DNA from 3 places in the Cellvibrio sp. GW822-FHT04B05 genome. Region 1 is predicted to be linked to each of the others. Evidence: predicted binding sites of a transcription regulator. Region 1 holds the regulator's gene; each other region holds the start of a gene.
What was found. The regulator PhoB, encoded in region 1, activates phosphate uptake and scavenging genes when phosphate is short. The targets are predictions, from matches to a motif close to TGTCATAAANNTGTAACA.
Positions count from the first base shown of each region.

Region 2: AC1RJL_RS05345 (porin) is a predicted target of PhoB. The motif match lies at 3,230-3,247, and genes of this name have one in related genera.
Region 3: AC1RJL_RS02320 (PstS family phosphate ABC transporter substrate-binding protein) is a predicted target of PhoB. The motif match lies at 2,710-2,727, and genes of this name have one in related genera.

Region 1 covers NZ_JBXAMU010000003.1:58,549-65,784, reverse strand. Annotated here, with positions in the region: gene AC1RJL_RS10325 (dicarboxylate/amino acid:cation symporter) at 1-303, opposite strand, end outside; gene AC1RJL_RS10320 (HU family DNA-binding protein) at 401-676, opposite strand; gene AC1RJL_RS10315 (hypothetical protein) at 722-916, opposite strand; gene AC1RJL_RS10310 (chorismate--pyruvate lyase family protein) at 964-1,443, shown strand; gene ubiA (4-hydroxybenzoate octaprenyltransferase) at 1,999-2,997, shown strand; gene phoB (phosphate regulon transcriptional regulator PhoB) at 3,186-3,884, shown strand; gene phoR (phosphate regulon sensor histidine kinase PhoR) at 3,927-5,210, shown strand; gene AC1RJL_RS10290 (lytic polysaccharide monooxygenase auxiliary activity family 9 protein) at 5,529-6,689, shown strand; gene AC1RJL_RS10285 (DUF2214 family protein) at 6,864-7,236, shown strand, end outside.
Region 2 covers NZ_JBXAMU010000001.1:1,332,672-1,339,907, forward strand. Annotated here, with positions in the region: gene hrpA (ATP-dependent RNA helicase HrpA) at 1-972, shown strand, start outside; gene AC1RJL_RS05330 (HvfA family oxazolone/thioamide-modified RiPP metallophore) at 1,124-1,474, shown strand; gene AC1RJL_RS05335 (HvfB family MNIO-type RiPP peptide maturase) at 1,474-2,331, shown strand; gene AC1RJL_RS05340 (HvfC family RiPP maturation protein) at 2,328-3,071, shown strand; gene AC1RJL_RS05345 (porin) at 3,363-4,328, shown strand; gene AC1RJL_RS05350 (hypothetical protein) at 4,367-4,876, shown strand; gene AC1RJL_RS05355 (energy transducer TonB) at 4,946-5,671, opposite strand; gene AC1RJL_RS05360 (TonB-dependent receptor domain-containing protein) at 5,991-7,236, opposite strand, start outside.
Region 3 covers NZ_JBXAMU010000001.1:569,217-576,452, reverse strand. Annotated here, with positions in the region: gene AC1RJL_RS02325 (ABC transporter permease subunit) at 1-1,478, opposite strand, end outside; gene AC1RJL_RS02320 (PstS family phosphate ABC transporter substrate-binding protein) at 1,644-2,615, opposite strand; gene AC1RJL_RS02315 (ClpXP protease specificity-enhancing factor) at 2,785-3,213, opposite strand; gene AC1RJL_RS02310 (ubiquinol-cytochrome c reductase) at 3,328-5,562, opposite strand; gene petA (ubiquinol-cytochrome c reductase iron-sulfur subunit) at 5,564-6,163, opposite strand; gene rpsI (30S ribosomal protein S9) at 6,451-6,843, opposite strand; gene rplM (50S ribosomal protein L13) at 6,855-7,236, opposite strand, start outside.

The DNA of each region.
Region 1 (7,236 bases):
CGATGTACAGCAAATATATAAACCGAGGGTTTTTCCGGCGAGCGCACCCATGCGGCTCTGGCCACCCAAGGCTGCTGCGCCGCACACGAGTGACACAAATACCAAAGGCACCACTAATAATTTGAGGGAAGAAATAAAAATCTGGCCGACGATATCGAACAGGCCCTCGATCAAATACTCCTTTACCAGCAAGCCAAAACCTTGCGTAGGTGATGAGTGAGCGCCGCCGAGCAACAAATTGAACACTATCCCGACAATCACCCCCAACACCATGCCGAGCAGAATTTTGTTAGTCAGAGACATAGGAGGAACCTCTTGGAATTATTGTGTGCCCTGGGTGTTGTGGCGATTGCGGCAGTTGCCTGCCGCATCCGGGAGCCGTATCTTTCGCTAACAGCAGTTATTCGTTAACGGCGTCTTTGAGGGCTTTGCCCGCCTTGAAGGTGACAGTGTTGCTGGCGGCGATTTTGATGGTTGCGCCGGTTTGTGGATTGCGGCCTTCGCGCGCAGCGCGGGCACTCACATTGAAAGTACCAAAACCGAGCAGGGCCACAGATTCACCGCGACTCAAGGCATTGGTGATTTGCTCGATGAAGGCAGAGACCACCAGGTCAGCCTTGTTAACACCCAGGTCGGTATTGTTTGCCAGAGCCACAACGATATCAGTCTTATGCATCATTTTCTCCTTAGTTATATCAATTGACACTGGAGTTTACCTTCATTAATCCGTTTGCGGCAGACTTGCACAGGCTTTTTCCACACCCAATGCCGCACTTGGGCGAACGCAAGCTGGTAAACTGCCGCCCCATTCATCCGATAAGCGTCCGCTGCCTTCCCGATAAGCGTCTCGCTGCCCTATAGAAACAGGAGTCCGTTTTGCCCAAGGCTGTGAGTTACCATTTGTCCGTACTGGCATGGCAGCCGTTGCGATCCCTTGCCCGACACCAACGCCCCGGCGTGAAAATGCAAGACTGGCTGGATGATAACGGCTCACTCACTGCCCGCCTGATCGCCGAGAGCGACGGCCAATTCCATGTGGATATAATGCGGCAATTTATCGGGGTGCCGGAATTGAATGAGCGTCAGGTGCTGGGGATGAAACGCCCTGCACTGGCGCTGATCCGCGAGGTAATCCTGTGCGGCCATGGCCAACCCTGGGTATTTGCGCGCAGTTTGTTGCCGCTCGCCAGCCTGACCGGCGCGCTGCGCCATCTGCGCAAACAAAACACTCGCCCGCTGGGTGCGTTTTTGTTTAGTCAGCCACAATTGACGCGAAGTGCCATTGCGGTGGCACGGATTAGCCGCGATCATGCCTACGTGCCCAGTGATCTGATTGGCGACAACCGGCTCTGGGGACGGCGCTCGGTTTTCTATCTGCAACAGAAACCGCTGCTGGTAAGCGAAGTCTTTCTGCCAGCCTTTGTCGCACGGCTCGATAGATAAGCTCAATAGGTAATCCGGTTACGCTAGCCCGATTAGGCTATTCCAATAATACAAACCCAATAACACAGCGTTTTGGCCATGACGACTCCCGAAGACGTAAAACCCGATACTGCACCGCCTGCGGTTACCCCAAAAAAGCCTGTTGCGAAGAAAACGGCTGCTTCAGCGGCGAGCGCGATAGTGGCTTCTGCCGCCCAAAAAGCCAGTGCCTCAACCAAAGCCGCGGTGAAAAAAACAGCTAAACCGCCTGCAACAAATGCCGTCGGTACTGATAAGCCCACGTCTAAAAAAACAGCGCAGCCCAAAGCACCAGCGAAAGTCACTGCAAAACCTCAAGCTGAAGCGAGTGCGGTAGAGCACCCCAAAACGGCAACCAAACCTGCGGCTAAAACCAAAGCAAAAGCGTCCGCAAAGGAAGCAAAACCGGCCGTACCTAAACCGGCCGTACCTAAAGTAGAAGCCCAAGTTGTTGGGCCAGTTGTGATCGAATCAATAGTCACAGCGGATACTGCGCAAGTCGAGCTAATAACACCCGTCCCATCAGCTCCTGTAGCAATGGCGGTGTCGACGCCCACCGAACCAGCCGTTGTGACAGAAAAAACAGGTTCACCCGCCAATTGGGCAAACGTTCACGCAGCAAAAATCATCAGGCGTGCAGCTGCGAAAACGGCAGAAAAAAGCCATTTTTCGGCCTATTTTCACCAAAAAGCGATTAATTATTGGCGCTTGACGCGCATGGATCGCCCCATAGGCACGCTCCTGTTGCTCTGGCCAACGCTCTGGGCGCTGTGGATTGCCGCGAAAGGTGTGCCCGGCACCAAGAACCTGGTGATTTTTGTATTGGGTGTGATAGTGATGCGCGCGGCCGGCTGCGTGATCAATGACTTTGCCGACCGCAAGATCGACGGCAAGGTTCTGCGCACCAAGAATCGCCCGCTCGCGACTGGCGCTGTCTCGGGCCGCGAAGCCATAGGCTTATTTGTTGCACTCTGCCTGATTGCCTTTACGCTGGTGCTGTTTACCGATCCGCTCACCATTAAATTGTCGGTCGGCGGGCTGCTGCTTGCGCTCTGCTATCCCTTTATGAAACGCCATACCCATCTGCCGCAAGTGGTGCTGGGCGCCGCCTTTGCCTGGGGTATACCCATGGCTTATGCCGCCGAGGCGGGCGGGTTGAACCAGCATATGTGGTTGATTTATCTCGCGGTGGTGTTGTGGACGGTGGCTTACGACACTTTTTATGCGATGGTTGACCGGGATGACGATTTGAAGATCGGAGTGAAATCCACCGCAATTTTATTTGGCGAACAGGACCGTGCCATCACTGGCATCCTGCAATTCCTGGCCCTGTACACCCTGTTCCTGGTCGGAAAACGCTTTGAACTGGGGGTTGCTTTCTACTTTGGGCTTGCTGTCGCGGCGGGCTTGTTCGTCTACCAGCAATGGCTGATCCGCTTCCGCGTACGCGAAGCCTGCTTCAAAGCCTTCCTCAATAACAACTGGGTGGGTGTGGCGATATTTGCCGGTATCGCCGTGGATTTTGCCCTACGCTAAGCAGTTGGAACGGCGCTGTTACCCATAGCGCTGCCCAATGGCCGGATTCTTTAGCAATCGCCCACATCCACTCAGGCGCTAAATTTTTACCCTGTCATAAATGTGTAACACTGAACTTATTTAATAAGCTGCAACAATAGCTTCACAAACCTGTGAAGCACCACGTGGTTTTTTCAGGCAGAACTTATATGACTGGTCGCAAAATCCTTATCGTCGATGATGAATCCGCAATCCGCGATATGCTGCGTGTGGCGCTGGAGATGGCTGAATATCAGGTCATGGAAGCGAGCAATGCCCAGGATGCGCACAGCATCATTATCGATGAAAAGCCTGACCTGATCCTGCTCGACTGGATGATGCCCGGCACCAGCGGTATCGAATTGGCGCGTCGCTTGAAGCGCGATGAAGTTACCGCCGGAACCCCGATCATCATGCTCACCGCCAAAGGTGAAGAGGACAACAAGATCCAGGGGCTGGAAGTCGGCGCCGATGATTACATCACCAAACCTTTTTCTCCCCGCGAATTGGTCGCACGCTTGAAAGCCGTATTGCGCCGCGCCGATCCGCAAATCAACTCCGCACCTATCCAGGTTCAGGGCCTGTGTCTCGACCCCGCCAGCCACCGAGTGACTATCAACAACCAATCGGTAGACATGGGGCCGACTGAATATCGCCTGCTGGAGTTTTTTCTCACTCACCAGGAAAGAGCCTATACTCGCAGCCAGTTGCTCGACCACGTGTGGGGCGGCAACGTGTATGTGGAAGAACGCACGGTCGATGTCCATATCCGCCGCCTGCGCAAAGCCCTTACGGTTGATGGCCATGAAGACCTGATCCAAACCGTACGCGGCACCGGCTATCGTTTTTCCACCCGTATTGAAGCCTGATACTGGCCAACCCGACGGGTTTAAAACTGCGAGGCTCCTCCGTTGTTAAAAGGTTTCAGCACTGAACTTCAGCGCATCCTGATTATTCTTGTGATCTGCAGCGTGATTGGTTTTTTCAGCGACCATTACTCACTGTGGATGCTACTGGGCTGTACAGCCTATATCGTCTGGATGCTGTGGCAAATGCGTCGTCTCAACCGATGGTTATTGCGACGGGAGACCGACCATCCGCCGGAAGCCAGCGGTATCTGGGGTCAGATTTTCGACAATATCTACCATCTACAACGCAACCAGCGCGCCGAAAAAGAAAACTTGCAGGCGGTCATCAAGCGTATCCAGGAAATCAGTTCTGCGTTAAAAGATGGACTGGTGATTCTTGATGCGCGCGGCCACCTGGATTTCTGGAACCCCGCGGCACACCGCATGCTTGCCCTCAATACCAAAGACCAGGGGCAGTCGGTAATCAACTTTATCCGTCACCCCAAATTCGTCAGTTATTTTGAGGAAGGCAATTACGAGGAGCCACTGGAACTGCCCTCGCCGCGCTTTCCCTCCAAACACCTGCAATTCCAGATCACTACTTTTGGCAAGCATGAGCGTTTGATCGTCGTGCGCGATGTAACCCAACTGCACAATCTGGAAAAGATGCGCCAGGATTTCGTTGCCAACGTCTCCCACGAATTGCGCACCCCATTGACGGTGATCAACGGCTATGTGGAAACCCTCGCCGACAACAATACAACGCCGAGCTGGAACAAACCCTTGCAACAGATGCAGCAACAGGCAAAGCGCATGTCGCTGTTAATTAACGATTTGCTGGTGCTCTCCAAACTCGAAACTACTGAAGCGGGTCACAACCACAAAACGATCAACATCGACCAACTACTTACCGTGGTGAAAAGCGAGGCAGAAGTCCTGAGCAAAGACAAAGCGCAGGAATTGACGCTGACCTGCGATAACACCATCAAACCTTTGTTGTTCTATGGTAACGAGAAGGAGTTGCACAGCGCCTTTTCCAACCTGGTCACTAACGCCATCAAATACACACCCGATAATGGCGTGGTAAAAGTGCGCCTCTGGCAGGATCAAAAACACTTCTATGTCGCCGTCAGCGATAATGGCCCCGGCATTGAAGCGCAACATCTTCCCCGTTTGACCGAGCGCTTTTATCGGGTCGATGCCAGCCGTAATAGTGGCACCGGTGGAACCGGTTTAGGTCTGGCAATTGTGAAACACGTGCTGATGCGTCACGACGCCGAATTAAAAATTACCAGCGAAATCGGTAAAGGCAGCACTTTTATTTGCGTGTTCCAGTTACCTCATTAAAGTGAGTCGTGTAGCCGGCACGATTCGTGACGAATATCACATTTTTTTGCCATCAAAATAATAGTCGAACTTTTTATTTCGTTTTCTACTGAAAAATTTCCGAAAATCAAACCTGCTTCTCAAACTATTACCCTCCAAACTGAAAGTCGGACTCGTAAAAACAACGTTGTCATTTTAGACTCACTCCCCATGGAATGATCTTGGCGCCAAACCAGATCAGCTTGCATGCATGGATAACAAGCGTCATCCCAAAGCGGTTTACTGAATATTGGTCAGCCGCATGTTGTTAATAAATCTAATATGTTCGGAGATGAAAAAGTGAAAAAGACAATCAAAGCATGCGGAATTTCCGCAGTAGTAATTGGTTCACTCTTGGTTGCCAGCCAAGCGTTTGCACACGGTTATGTATCTTCACCAAAAAGTCGTGCTTTTTTCTGTACCAGTGCACAAGGTGGCGCCAGTTCACCTGCGTGTGTTGCTGCTTCTGCAGCCGGTAACGCCAGCCAATATGAACCACAATCTATCGGTATCGGTGGCGCTAACGACAACCACCAAAGCCTGATTCCCGATGGCAAGCTGTGTAGCGCTAACATGACCAGCAACAACGGCCTTAACCTGGCTCGTAACGACTGGAAAGCAACCACTGTAACTGCTGGTCCTCTGGCTTTCGTATGGACGAACACTGCAGCACACAAAACTTCTTACTTCCGTTACTACATTACCAAAGAAGGCTTTAATCCTGGTGCAGCACCGTTGAAGTGGTCTGATTTGGAACAAATCCACCAGTCAGCGCCAGCAGACCAAGAACCAGTTGCTACTCACATTGTTAACCTGCCACCACGTACCGGTCGCCACATTGTGTACAGCATTTGGCAACGTGACGCACTGAGAGATGCGCCAGAAGGTTTCTATCAATGTATTGACGTTGTTTACGGCAATCCAACAAGCAGTTCTTCTGTTGGATCAACTTCTTCAGTGAAATCCAGCGTATCTTCGGTAGCATCCTCTTCAAGTGTTTCTAACAACACTTGTGCCGGTTTGCCAACCTGGAATGCCAGCACCGCTTACACAGCTCCACAACAAGTACAACACAACAACAAACGTTACTCTGCTAACTACTGGACCCAAGGTAATGATCCAGCACTGACTTCAGGTCAATACAACTACTGGTTGGATCTGGGTGCATGTACTGGTTCAACTACTTCATCAACTCCATCAAGCGTAGCGCCAAGTTCATCAAGCAAGTCAAGCACTCCAGCTGTTAGCAGCTCAAGTGTTGCTTCTTCAGTATCTACCGGTAACTGCACCTCTCCTGCTTATGTAAACGGTGCTACCTACGCTACTGGCGCTAAAGTAGTTAATGCTGGCAGCGAGTATCAATGTACTGTAGGCGGCTGGTGTACTGTTGGTGGTCCATACGCTCCAGGCACTGGCTGGGCGTGGACTAATGCCTGGAACCTGGTTCGCTCTTGCAACTAAGTCCGGTATTAATAGTTCGGCAGCGTTAAACCGGATTTCCCTGCAAGTTAATCCGGTTTAACACGCAATAAAAAAACGGCAACCTTTTGGTTGCCGTTTTTTTATGTCGATAGATTAAAGCGCATCAGTAGCGGTAGTATTAACAATACAGTCGCAATCACACAAGGAAATACTATGAGCGGAATTTTCACTAATTGGACGATGGCTTTTTTACATCACCTGGCTGCATTTTCATTATTTGCTGCCCTGGTATATGAATTTGTCCTGATACGAAAACCCTTCAGTATCGATACCGCCAAGTCCCTTCTGAATATCGATCAGGTTTACGGACTCTCGGCAATCACCATTTTAATCATCGGCTTTGGGCGAGTATTTCATTTTGAAAAAGGCAGTGACTATTATTTTCACAGCCTGCCGTTCATTGTAAAAATTTCGCTGTTTGCATTAGTCGGGATTTTGTCGATTTATCCCACGGTGAAATTTTTATCCTGGCGCAATGTATTAAAGCAACAACAATTGCCACAAGTGAGCGATGCAACCCTGATTA
Region 2 (7,236 bases), on a different contig from region 1:
GCCAGTGGCCGCGATTTATCGCCACTGCGCGATAAATATCGCGAGCGAGTGCAACAAAATATTCAATCTGCCGCTACCAATATTGAACGCGATGGTATTGTGAGTTGGGATTTTGATGAATTGCCGCAAGCGATTCAGCTGCCGCGCGGAGGAATCAGTATTCGCGCTTATCCGGCGTTGGTTGATAAACAATCCTCGGTTGCATTGCAGGTATTGGATAATCCGCTGCAAGCGCTGGATCTAACCCAGCGTGGATTAGCGCGTTTGGTATATTTATCGCTGTCGCAGACAGTAAAGTATTTGCAAAAAGAATTATTAAAAGGGCAGGAGGTCGCACTCACCCTGGCGGGGATTGGCAACCGCGAACAGGTGGCCGACGATTTAATTATGGCGGCAATCAAACAGCTGGTCGTTCCGGACCAGAAAAATTTGCCGCGGACGAAGGTACAGTTTGAAGAGCGCGTTAATTTGGCCAAAGATAAGTTGATTATCCATGCACAAGATCTTGCTCATCATCTTGTCAGCAGTTTGAAATTATTGGTCGACGTTAAAAAACAGCTAAAACAGCAAAAAAATGCATTGATGTTCGCGTTTACTATTAGCGATATCAACCGACAATTGACCCAACTGTTTTATCCCGGCCTGGTTTATAAAACCCCGGCGCAATGGTTGCAGCAGTATCCAAAATATATGCGCGGAATCCAACAGCGTCTGGAAAAGGCGGCACTCAACCCCCAAAAGGACAAGTTACAGCTTGCAGAAATCGCACCTCACTGGCAGCGCTTGGTAGATTATCTGGCCAAAGAGGGCGACTATCGGTTGGCACAAAACGGAGCTTTGATAGATTATCGGTGGTGGATTGAGGAATTACGTATTTCGCTCTTCGCCCAGACACTCAAAACCCAGGTGCCGGTGTCTGATAAGCGAATGGATAAACAATGGGAGCAGGCGATGTTGGAGGCTCAGGGTTAATCAAGATTAGAACACCGGATGTTCAAGGATAAGAAGGGATGTTAGTCAAGGCACATAAAATTGGCCGTCCCGCTAGTGCTTAGGCGTCGGCTATGGTAGTTTTCGTTCAGCTTTAAATCTATCCAATGACACTAACACGACGGAGTTTACGATGAATAATAAGATGTCCTCTATGTCTGCCTTGCTCGGCGCTGCTTTTATTGCTTCTGCATCGCTCGCACCCATGGCATCCGCTGCTGATGCTACCTTCGCGGCGACCCAGCTAGAAGCAGGCTATACCTTGGCCGACAATCATGACCATAAGGCCGATGGCGAGCACAAATGCGGTGAAGGCAAATGCGCTGCTGAACATAAACAATCCAAAGATGATAAAAAAGCCGGCGCTGCCGACAAGAAAACTGACGGCGAACATAAATGTGGTGAAGGCAAATGCGGCGAAGGTAAGTGTGGCGCTGGTAAAGACAAAACCAAAGACGCTGCCAAAGAGAAAAAAGCTGAGTAATGTCAGCTAAGTCAAATGTTGTGGATTACACCGCTGCAATATCCGGCGCAGGTTTAGGCTTGCGCCGAACGCTGTTAAATACCCTGCAAGAATCTACCCCCGACGATATTCACTTTCTGGAAGTTTCACCAGAAAACTGGATCAATGTCGGTGGTCGTTTGGGAAAAAGTTTTCGTGCTTACACCGAACGTTTTCCCTTCGTATGTCATGGCTTGTCTCTCTCGATTGGTTCTCCCGCACCGCTTAATATCGATTTACTTCATGCAATAAAAAAATTGATGCGCGAGCACGGTATCTGTTACTACAGCGAACATTTAAGTTATTGCAGTGATGAAGGGCAGCTCTATGATTTGTTGCCCATCCCGTTTACTGCGGAGGCGGTTGATTATGTTGCCGAGCGTATTCAACAAGCACAGGATATTCTTGGGCAGCGAATTGCGATTGAAAATTCATCCTATTATTGTGCGCCGCAACAAGAGATGAGCGAGAGTGAATTTATCAATGCCGTCGTCAAAAAAGCAGATTGCGCGCTCTTGCTCGATGTAAACAATATTTATGTTAATAGCATCAATCATCATTATGATCCCTACGAATTCCTTGCCAGTTTACCCGGTGAGCGCACGGCTTATATTCACATCGCTGGCCACTACCACGAAGCGGAAGATTTACGTGTGGATACTCACGGAACAGCTGTTATTTCGCCGGTATGGGATTTGCTCGACAAAGCCTATGCCTTGTTCGGTGTGAAGCCAACTTTACTAGAGCGGGATTTTAATATTCCCCCCTTGAGCGAATTGATGACTGAGCTGGACGAAATAAAAAGACGCCAACATTTGCCTGCATCATTATCGCGATGAAAAGTTTTCAGGAAACCCAATTAGCATTTGCCAAATATTTGCGCGCACCGGATCTTTATCCTGCTCCGCCTGCAATTGAAGAACGGCGCATGGGCATCTATCGCGAGCTGATTTATAACAATATTGAAAATTTTATTGCCAATGTATTTCCAGTGATGCGCTCAATAGTCAGCGATGATTACTGGCATTCCTTGGTGCGGGATTTTATTCACCAGCATCGCTGCCAAACGCCTTACTTTTTGGAAATCAGCGAAGAGTTTCTGCAATTCTTGCTGCAAGAGCGTGGCTTGCGAGACGGTGACCCGGCATTTTTGCTTGAACTTGCGCATTATGAGTGGATTGAACTTGCGGTGGATGTAAACGAGGCAAGTATTCCATCAGCGTCGGCTTATCCAGACGATTTGCTGGCATCCAAACCCAGGGTGTCACCACTTGCGGTCTGTCTTAATTATCAATACCCGGTACACAATATATCGCCGAATTATCAACCTGTATTACCGGAACCAACCCAACTGGTGGTTTATCGCAACCGCATGGATAAAGTCTGTTTTATGGCTGCAAATGCCGCAACCTTGCGTTTGCTTTATCTCTTGCAAGCCAATTCCGCCGAGTGTCTTGAGAAGCAGTTAGATGCTATTGCGCGTGAGTTACAGCACTCAAGTCCTGCGGTTTTATTTAACGATTCGCAGCGTTTGATCGCTGATTTATTTGCGTTAGATATCATCAGTCACTTTGACTGATACTTGCCAGCGCCTATTTTTATTGATCATTTTTGCTTTTTTATCGCGAAATGACTAAAAATTGTGCAAAAAAATCGCAAATTTAATATAAAAGCAAGTTTAATCACAAAACATAGGCCAATTTGTTTATATAATCCGCCCGCGACATTCAGGCCTGCTGTCATTTTTCTGTAACCCTATGGTCACACAATGGCAATGTATCTGAAATATTAATGTCATTATTTTAATAACACCTGACTCCCCGGTGTTCAGGAAATGAACACCAAACACACACATCTAGGAGACAACTCCATGAAAAAAACACTATTGGCCTTGGTTATTTCTTCTGTACTTCCCGCTGCTGCATTCGCTGATGTTACCGTTTACGGTAAAGCGAACGTGTCTTTGCAAAATGCTGATGAAGCCGTGCTGGATGGCAACCGCGTAGAATTAGTGAGCAATGCTTCGCGCATCGGTGTGAAAGGCGGTGAAGACGTAAATTCCAGCCTGAAAGTCATTTACCAATTTGAATATCAAACCGAAGTAGATGATGGTAATGGATCAAACAACCAAACTTTTGCCCCACGTAATATGTTCATTGGTTTGCAAGGTGTAGCCGGTACAATCATGGGCGGGCATTTCGATACCCCAACTAAAGTAGTTCAGGAAAAGGTTGACCTATTCAACGATCTGGAAGGCGACCTCACCACCATCTTCAAAGGTGAAATTCGTGCGAGCAATATTGTTCAGTACACCACCCCGGTTTTTGGCGGCGGTTTTTCTGGATCTATTGCATACGTGACCGAAGAAAATGACGGTACTTTCAAACAAAATAATCCGGCAGGCACTGAACCAGGCAATGGTGTTTCTGCCTCTTTCGGTTACACCAGCACAATGTTTTATGCTGGTATCGGGATGGATCAGGATGTTGAAGCTGAAGGTGTCGATCTGGTTCGCCTTGCAGCACGTGTAACTTTCGGCCCGGTGCAATTGGGTGTATTGGCTGAAAAATATGAAAATGATAATACCGGTGCGGACGAAGACGGTGTAATGGCTTCTGCACTTTGGAATATCACTGACAAGTGGGTGTTGAAAGGTCAGTATGGCCAATCAGACGTGAGAATGGCTGATGGCGAAACTGCGAGTATTGGTCTGGATTATAAAATGACCAAAAATGCCACACTTTTCTCTTACGCTACTAAAGTGGAAAATGAATTGCTCGGTGCGAGTGAGCGCGACGATACCTATATTGGTGCCGGGGTGGATTTCAAATTCTAATTCAATAAACGAATAGTATTTGAAAACGAAGGGTGCTTATGCACCCTTCGTTATTTCAGGGTATATACAAGTTGAGATTAATAGAGCCTCAGGAGAAATCGATGAAACCTTTAGCGATAATCATGCTGGGATTAATGGCAAGTTCTGTGTATGCCGATGATAAATGCGGCACTGCCGTTGATGAGGCAGATTCCATGAATGTCAATCAAAAAGGCTGTGACTATAGTGATGAAGGTTTAAATGGTTTCTTGCAAAAAGCCTTTAAAAAAGGTGAAGAGGGTGCAGTGTTGGAAACCGGCGCAGAAAAGTCAGTGCCTGCGGCAGATAATCCTGGCTTAAAAAAACCCAATAAAACACTTCCGGAGTTGGCTTATTTTTCATTGAATGTTGAAGTTGATCAATGGTCCAATGTCGCTTTGGCACGTACGCAGCTTTTACCAAAAGCAATGGAGAAATGTAATAAGGGATTTTTTGTGCAGCGCGAGAGCTATCAGCCATTAGCGATGGGCAGAATTGGATTGACGATAGAGTTCAGTTGTATCAAATAACGTTATCGGTAATTGAAATAAAAAAAGCCGCAATGTTGAATTGCGGCTTTTTTTATTCTAAACAGAAAACTATTTTTGATAGTTAACCACGGCGATGTAATGCATCGCGGTTGGTTTGTTCTCGACAAAACCTGGAATAAATTTGGATTTTTTCAGCGAGTTTTCAATGCTCGTTGCATCGGCTTGCTTGCGTAGCGCTGCTTCTATTGTGCTAACGGTTTCTACTTTGCCATCAGCTTCAATATTCGCCATTACGCGAGTCACTCTACCTTCGGCAAAGAATAATTTACCGTCGCCATGTTCTTTAGTGCTGTAGTTCGCGTACCAGTTACTGGTATCCAGGCGCTCTTGTGGTGCAACGTAATGAGTGCCGTATTTTGCCTGCAATGTTCCAAGATTGGGAAGCAATACGATAGGTGCCTGGGTACCACCAATTGAATACACAACACGAAATTGCATTCTTACCGGAACAGTTTTTCCGTCAATCGTAGCCGGTGCAAATGTTGCTGATTTGATGGCAGATTCAGTAATAGCTTGCATTGAGACAAGTGGGCTATTTTCATAGCAGGTAACACTATTGATATTGCCGGTAGTCATAACATCGGCCTGGCAGTAAACCGCTACGGTCTTTACGCCTTCACCGAAAGAGGCAGGCAGGGCAATTTGTTTGGTCAGCGTTTCTTCTGCGTTGCCAAATTTGGCTGGCGTATAAGCTGCTGCATAACTCGCAATTGGGGCAATAGCCGCTAGCATTACCAGTGAGCGAATCGCTTTTTTTAGGATATTTTTAGTCATAATGTGCTCCTCGTGAATCATTAAACGGCAATCTGCACCCTTTTGGGAAATTGATCTCCGGTTTCATTGTAAGATTAGCACTCGACCTAGCACATCAATGTGAATAGTTTGTGACAGTTTTGGCTGTAAATAGAAAAAATATAAAAATTTTTAGTTATTTATGTGGCTTTTTGCGTGAGTGATGCAATGTGGGGCTGCGCAGCAGGTGATACTTATTTTTCGGGTGCGTCGAGGCGAGTTTTTCTGCATATAAAAAAACCACCCGAAGGTGGTTGATGGGATGCTGCTATAACAACGTCCATGTCGTTGTTCCGATATCCTAGTAGGTATATTTCACATCCAGGCTGAAACTGGTTCCCACCGTTTGTTTTAAAATTTCAACGCTTTGGCCATTCGAGTTAACCTGCTCAAATACACGCTCTTCATTCAGGATGTTGCCGATCTTCACTTTGGTGGTGAGATTGTCAGTTGCGTACCATGAATAGGTTAAATCCAGTGAATTAAATGGCTGTTCATAGGCATCTTGCTGTGCGCCTATGTTGCGTGCAGCAAACAACATACGCTCGCCGAACAGGTTATAAACCAGTGATGCACTGTGCATTCCGTCATCCGAATCAAAGCCCAATTGTGTATTGAGCACATATTCGGACTGACCTGTCATCGGACGCTTGGCATTGGTATAACCGACATCTTCTGCCGAGACAATTTCAGAGTCGCTTAAGGTCAGGTTTGACGACACAAAAAATCCGGCACCGAGATTGTGCAATACTTCCAACTCCAAACCGTAAATTTCACCGGTCGATGAGTTTTCAAAGGTCAGCATCACATCATCGTCTGAGCCGGGCAGGCGAGTGCTTTCGATCGGGTTGAGGATGTCTTTGTAGAACAGCGATGCAGTAAAATTGTTGCCACTCTCAAAGAACCATTCTGCGCGCAAATCGTAGTGGGTGAGTTCCGACATTTGCAGGCCGGAATTGCCTTTTACTTTGAATCCCAATTCAGGATCTATGTAGACAACATCTGACATTTCGCGCAGGTCAGGGCGCACTACTGTTTCACTTGCACTCAGGCGCACTTGAAATACTTCGGTGTTCATGAAGCCTTCATTCATGTAGGTGATGGCTACCGAGGGATACCAATCATCTTCAGAGAATGCGTAGGTTTGATTTTCTTTTTGTAAATCATCAATCAACTTTTTCAGGCTTTCACCGGTGTAATCCAGCAGGTCGATTGGCAGGAGTGCCTGTTTAAATGTCTCGTAGCGAGCCCCGGCGGTCAGGCGCCAGGTATCATTCCATTTAGCATCAAACATCCCGTAAGCGCCTTCGGTGATTTGCGCTGCGATATAGCTCTCGGTACCGAATCCGCCGCCGACATTCAGCTCGAAGTTGTTGTTGAGATCCAATAGTTTTGCATCGTTAAGTACGTCATTGATGTTGCCTTGCAAAACGCTGCTGACAATACCGGTTGCATCGATGTTGGCAGTGTAACCATAGTACTGACGGGTTTTATCGTTGTAGTTAAAGCCACCCGATAAATTAATTTCCCAGTTATCAAATACCAGT
Region 3 (7,236 bases), on a different contig from region 1:
GGCGTCATAAAATACGCGGTATAAATTGCCCCCATGACGCCCAGCGGCACAGCAAACAGAATCGCAAAAAACGCTGCTTTCAATGTACCCAGCGAAAGTGGAACAAAACTCATTTTGGCTTCGAAGTTATCGCTACCGGAAGACGCTTGCCAAATATATTCCGGCGCTTCGCGGCCCTCGTACCAAACTTTTTCCCATAGCGAGCTGAAAGATACTTCCGGATGTTTATTCCACACATCGGCAACTGCTACTTTTTTATCAGCATCAATTAACAGTGCGCGATTGTTGATGGGAGAAATGGCAATGTTGCGGATCGGTTGTTTGCCCATCGATTTGATCAGCAGCGTACGCTCGGAGGTACCGAAATAAATGCCAATGTTGCCTTTATCATCACCAACCCAAAAACCGCGACGGGAGAATTCCGGTGCGACGGTGGTAATAGCGCCAGGCAGGGAATCGAAGTCACGCACAAATTCAACATGGTATTCATTGCTTGCATCGCGCACTAAAAACCATTGGCTAACCGCACCCTTATCGGTGCCGACTACCAGTGAGCCGGTGCCCACTAAAAATTGCAGCGTCGTAATTTTTCCTCCGCTGACTGTGACTGCTTCTTTGCGCTCTGCGGCAGCAGGATTGATAATTTTGTATAACAGGATCTGTGATGTATCAGTCGCAATCACCAGGTGCTGTGCAGTTTCATCAATTTGCATTGCGATCGCATTTGTGCCGGCGGGCAAAGGTGGCAGGGTAAATACTTCCTGCGTGAGGCTGGATTCGCCAGTAATCATGTTGGTACTACTGCTAAATACGCCGAGTACCAACCGGTTGTCCGCGGTCACTGTACCAATCAGAATACCGCCGGATGTCTCCTGAATTGCCAACACTTTCAGCGCTGCACCCTGTTCATCCAAACGGATAGGTGCTTCGCCCAATGGGTTTAACAAACCTGGAGTGATCAAACGTTTGTCTTGCGGGTAACTGAGTGAGTAGTTGGTTTTGATCACCGCCACTTCACCATTGCTGTAACCGTAAGCAATCAAACCATGATCGGCAGTACTGGTCGCCACACTGGCAAACTCGGCGTCCTCACTTTTTGGCAACCGGGCTTCAAGGATGGTTCTGCCATCGTTAACGTTAAAGAAATTCACCGCACCACTGCGCTTGAAGCTACCGCCAATTTCCTCGTAGCGTTCGAGCGTTAAAAATTCGGTATTGTCATTGGCTATCTGATGTAACTCGGCTTGATCATAGGTCTTGACCACTTCGACTGATGCACCGCGAAACAGTGGCGCCACCTCAGAGAATAAGTAAAAGAAAATCAAACCCAGAGAGAATACAACTGCCATACCCGCCGTCATAACACCGTAGCGAGAGATGGAGTCTTTGAGTTTACGAATACGACGCAAGCGGCTGCGTTGTTCGGAGGTCGGCATCAAACTGGTCGTTTGTCTTACCGATACAGTGGGTTCTGACATGGTCTACTCACTCGATTAAACTGCTGGCACGGAAATGCTAGCAAGCCATGATGACACTTTTGTTACAAAGCACCCTATTCCTGTCATCTAACTGTCACATTACAATGAACGCTTATAAAAAAACCGCCGAGCTAGTCGGCGGTTTTTGGTCACCACAGGGGTGAACTATTTTTGCAAGTCAGCCAACGCCTTGTTTGCCATGGTTGCTGGCAATGGAATGTAGCCATCGCGTACTACCGTTTCCTGACCGCGCTTGGACAGTACCAACTTGATGAATTCCAATTGCAATGCATCAAGTGGGCGATTCGGGTGCTTGTTGATATAAACGTAAAGCACACGCGCCAAAGGATAACTGCCATCCAATGCGTGGGACGCTTCTGCAGTAACAAAAGGCTGGCCATCTTTCTTCGACAAAGGAATCGCCTTTACGCCTGAAGTGATGTAACCAATACCTGAGTAACCGATACCGTTAATCGATTCAGAAACACCTTGCACCACTGACGCTGAACCTGGTTGCTCGTTGATACCAGCTTTGAAGTCACCTTTACACAAGGCTTCATCTTTAAAGTAACCGTAGGTACCTGATACAGCGTTACGGCTATACAGAGTGAAATCGCGGTTAACCCATGTGCCAGTCAAACCCAACTCACCCCAACGGGTAATGTCTTTCGGTGCACCGCATTTGCGGGTAGCCGAGAAAATCGCATCTACTTGCTGCAGGCTCAAACCTTTAATCGGGTTGTCTTTATTTACGTATACCGCGAGAACGTCGATTGCCACCGGTACAGCAGTAGGCTTGTAACCGTGTTTTGCTTCAAACGCCTGGATCTCTTCCGCTTTCATCGCACGGCTCATTGGGCCGAAGTTAGCAGTGCCTTCAGTCAACGCCGGTGGCGCAGTTGACGAACCGGCACCTTGAATTTGGATATTGACGTTAGGGTAAGATTTTTTGAAATCTTCAGCCCATAAGGTCATCAGGTTGTTCAGGGTATCTGAACCGATTGAGTTTACGTTTCCTGAAACGCCGGTAGCTACTTTGTAATCAGGTAATTTAGGATCAACAGCGGCGTGCAGCGCAGCGGCGCAAACCATAGAACCGGCGATTGCCAGTCCTTTGATAATTTTCATAGCGTTCATAGAGCGCTCCGTTAGTCATCGTGAGTAAAGAATTCTTGTCTGGTGTATGGCGAGGCGTCTTTCCTCTCCACTGATGATTACTTTACCCATCGAATATGACAGTTATATGACCAACAGACATTGCTGTCACAAATGTGTCTCACAAACGTCACAAACTGAAAAGCAAACGTCATTTGACGACGCGCAATCCCGGCCGCTTCGCTGCAGCGGCATCACTGGATGCTTTATTGATAGGAGTTGGTGTAACAGGCGATGTTGGAGGTACGGGCGGCTGTGGGTTTTGCTCCGCCTCGAACATCATTCCCTGGCCGTTTTCACGCGCGTAGATTCCAAGGATCGCACCACAGGGAACATAGAGATTATTAACCACACCACTGAAGCGCGCGTTAAACGACACGGCAGTATTGTCCATAAAAAAATCTTTAATCGCAGAAGGGGAAATATTCAGGATGATCTGGCCATCCTTATTCACATGCTGCTGCGGCACCTGAGTGCCTGGCACATGGGCGTCCACCAAAATATGGGGGGTGCAATTGTTGTCCAATATCCATTCGTAGATGGCACGTAGAAAATACGGACGGCTGGAGGACATGGACATAACTATTTCCTTCGACTGGGGATAACTACCGACGTCAACTTACAGGTATTTTAATCGAGGCTCAATTTTATCAAGACTCAAACAAAACGGGCGACCTAAGTCGCCCGTTTTTTATCAGTGGATCTCTCTCCAGAATTCGCGATTCAGGAAATAGACAAAGATAAACAGGATCACCAGGAATCCAAGCACGTACAAGCCAATAGACTGACGCTTAACGGCAATAGGTTCGGCAACATATTCAAGGAAGTTAACCAGATCGTAGACCGCTGCATCAAATTCGGCAGTGGTCATAGTACCCTTGATCTTGCCTTCTTTAAGTGCGCCGCAGTGCTCGTCCACTTCAATCTGGCCTACGTCATTACGCAATGCGCCGCCGTGGTGATTGAGTTTTGGACCAGCGCCACACTCCAGCAAACCTTGCGGACCAATCAACACGTGCGGCATACCCACATTAGGGAATACACGGTTGTTAACACCCCAGGGACGGCTTTCATCTTTATAGAAATTGCGCAGATAGGTGTAGAGCCATTCCGGTGAGCGGGCACGCGCTACCAAGGTCAGATCTGGCGGAGCTACACCGAACCAGACTTTGGATTGCTGTGGCTTCATTGCAATTTCCATCAATTGGCCAATACGTTGATCGCCAAAAATCAGGTTTTGCTCCATCAGGTCATGGGGAATATCCAGATCATCAGCGACACGCTCAAAACGCGAGTACTTAGCTGAATGGCACCCCATACAGTAGTTAGCGAAATATTTGGCACCGCGCTGCAAAGACTCTTTGTTAGTCAAATCCGGTTCCATGTGATCACAGGGAACTGCACCGCAGTTGAATGAACCTTCGCTTGCCACCGCTTTGATCGGAACCACAGCCAGAATGATGAACAATGCCAAGCCAGCGAGGACAATAATCGCCGGCAAACCTTTGGCTTGGGTACGGGTAGGTTCAACCAGGTCATTATCGCGCGCTGCCAAGAATGGCAATGCAGCAAAGATGGCCGCCAACAAGAAGCACAGCACTAACAACAACACCGGCACATCGCCACCAACGTATTCAAAGCCCATCCAGGTAAAGATCACTACAAACAGGCCGCAAAGGAACCAGGAAATTTTTGATTTGGCTTTTTGTGGGTTGGTGGTAGTCCAAACCGGCATGGTCAAAAAGTAGGCAAAATAAAACGCGGTAGCAATTTGCGACAGCAGGGTTCTACCTTCCGTCGGCGCTTTAACGCCCAAATATCCGAGCACCACAAACATAGATGCAAAAGCGATCAACATGATGCGTGGAATATGGCCGCGATAACGCATGGATTTCACTTTGCTGCGATCAAGCCAGGGCAATACAAACAGAAGTGCAATCGCCGCACCCATAGCCGCAAAACCAAGCAGTTTTGCAGTCAGTACCAGAGGGCCAATTTCAATCGGCATAGTCACTGCACGCAATACCGCATAGAAAGGCGTGAAGTACCAAACCGGTGCGATGTGGGTCGGCGTTTTCAGATTGTTCGCTTCTTCGAAGTTTGCGTACTCAAGGAAGAAACCACCCATTTCCGGCATGAAGAACATGATGAAACAGAAGGCGAACAAGAAGACTGTGATACCGACCAAATCGTGCACGGTGTAGAAAGGATGGAAAGGAACGCCGTCGCGCGGAATGCCATTCTCATCTTTGTTCTTTTTGATCTCAACGCCATCAGGGTTGTTGGAACCCACTTCGTGCAACGCCAGAATGTGCATTACCACCAGCGCCAGCAATACAATCGGCAGGGCTACGACGTGAAGCGCAAAGAAACGGTTCAGGGTAATACCGGAGATCAGGTAGTCACCACGAATCCATTGCACCAGTTGTTCACCGATACCCGGAATAGCACCGAACAGAGACACAATTACCTGCGCGCCCCAATATGACATCTGGCCCCAAGGTAATACGTACCCCATAAAGGCTTCCGCCATGAGCACCAGATAAATGGTCATACCAAAAATCCACACCAACTCGCGCGGGGCTTTATAAGAGCCGTACATCATGCCGCGGAACATATGGAGATAAACCACAATAAAGAAAGCCGATGCGCCGGTGGAGTGCATGTAGCGCAGCAACCAACCAAAATCCACATCGCGCATAATGTATTCGACCGATGCGAACGCACCTTCAGCCGACGGGTTGTAACTCATGGTCAACCAGATACCGGTAATCAATTGGTTAACCAACACCAACAACGAGAGCACACCAAAGAAGTACCAGAAGTTGAAGTTCTTGGGCGCATAGTACTTACCCATGTGGGTATCCCATGCACGCTGAACCGGCAGACGCTTATCAACCCACTGCCATAAACCTGTTAACCAATTCATATCAAGCCCCCTGATCTTCGCCAATCACAACTATAGACTCGCTCTCATAACGATGAGGAGGAACTTCCAGGTTCAGCGGTGCTGGTACAGCTACGTATACGCGACCGGCAAGATCGTATTTGGAACCATGGCATGGGCAAAAGAATCCACCCTGCCACTTCTCACCACCTAAATCTGCCGCCCCTACATCCGGACGAAACGCGGGCGCGCAACCTAAATGCGTACAAACACCCAACAGAATTGCAAACTCTTTATTAATGGCACGCTCGGCATTTTTGGCGTATTCAGGCTGTTGCGGTTCGTTCGAATTTGCATCGAGCAGAACACCCTGCTCTTCCACTTTTTTCAAACTGTCCAGAGCAGCTTGCGTACGGCGTACAATAAACACCGGCTTACCGCGCCACTCAATGGTGACCATCGCACCCGGTTCAATCTTGCTGATGTTGTATTTGACTGGCGCGCCCGCCGCTTTCGCTTTGGCACTCGGATTCCAGGAACCTACAAATGGAATCGCAGCACCTACAACACCAACCGCACCCACAGCACAAGTGGCTCCGATTAATACGCGGCGGCGCGTTTGATTTACAGCGTCATTACTCATGACGAATTTCTCCCCTAAACAGCTTTAACGGCTAGCAAATTGCCTAAAATCGTCCTGTGACTAGTTACATATCGTTACTAAGTCCGGCGAAATAAGGAATATTGGGTGACTCTAAGAAAAGGCGGGCAATGTTAATGAATTAACGCACTGCTTACAAGAATAACCACACGTAAACAGTGGGTTATAAGCCGATAATTTTAGACGTAAAAAAACGCCCAAGCCAGTAAAGACTTGGGCGTTTTTGATGATCGTCAACCAGCCAACAAAAAAGCGGCTGGAGAAAACCATTAACGCTTGGAGAATTGTGGCTTCTTACGTGCTTTACGCAGACCAACTTTCTTACGTTCAACTTCGCGAGAATCGCGAGTCACGTAACCGGCTTTACGCAGATCGCTACGCAGAGACTCATCATATTCCATCAGCGCACGGGTCAAGCCGTGACGGATAGCGCCCGCTTGACCGAAACTACCACCACCGGCGACAGTGACGTTAACGTCAAACTTTTCTACCAAACCAACCAATTCCAGTGGTTGACGCACTACCATGCGCGCAACCGGACGACCGAAATACTCGTCCAAAGGACGGTCATTTACGATGATGGTGCCTGTACCAGCGGTGATGAACACGCGCGCGGTAGAGGTTTTGCGACGGCCAGTGCCGTAAAATTGTGTAGCAGACATGTCAGCTCCCCTTAGATGTTCAGTTCTTTAGGTTGTTGAGCAGCATGTGGATGCTCATTACCTGCATAAACTTTTAGTTTTTTGAACATAGCGCGACCGAGTGGACCTTTCGGCAACATACCTTTAACAGCAGTTTCGATAGTGCGTTCTGGCGCTTTTTCAATCAACTTTTGGAAGCTGATAGATTTAATGCCGCCCACGAAACCCGTGTGCGAGTAGTAAATCTTGTCAGTTGCTTTACGGCCAGTCACGCGCACTTGAGCAGCGTTGATTACAACTATGTAATCACCGGTATCAACATGTGGAGTGAATTCTGGCTTGTGCTTGCCACGCAGACGCGAGGCGATTTCCGCAGATAAACGGCCGAGTGTTTTTCCCGCCGCATCCACGATG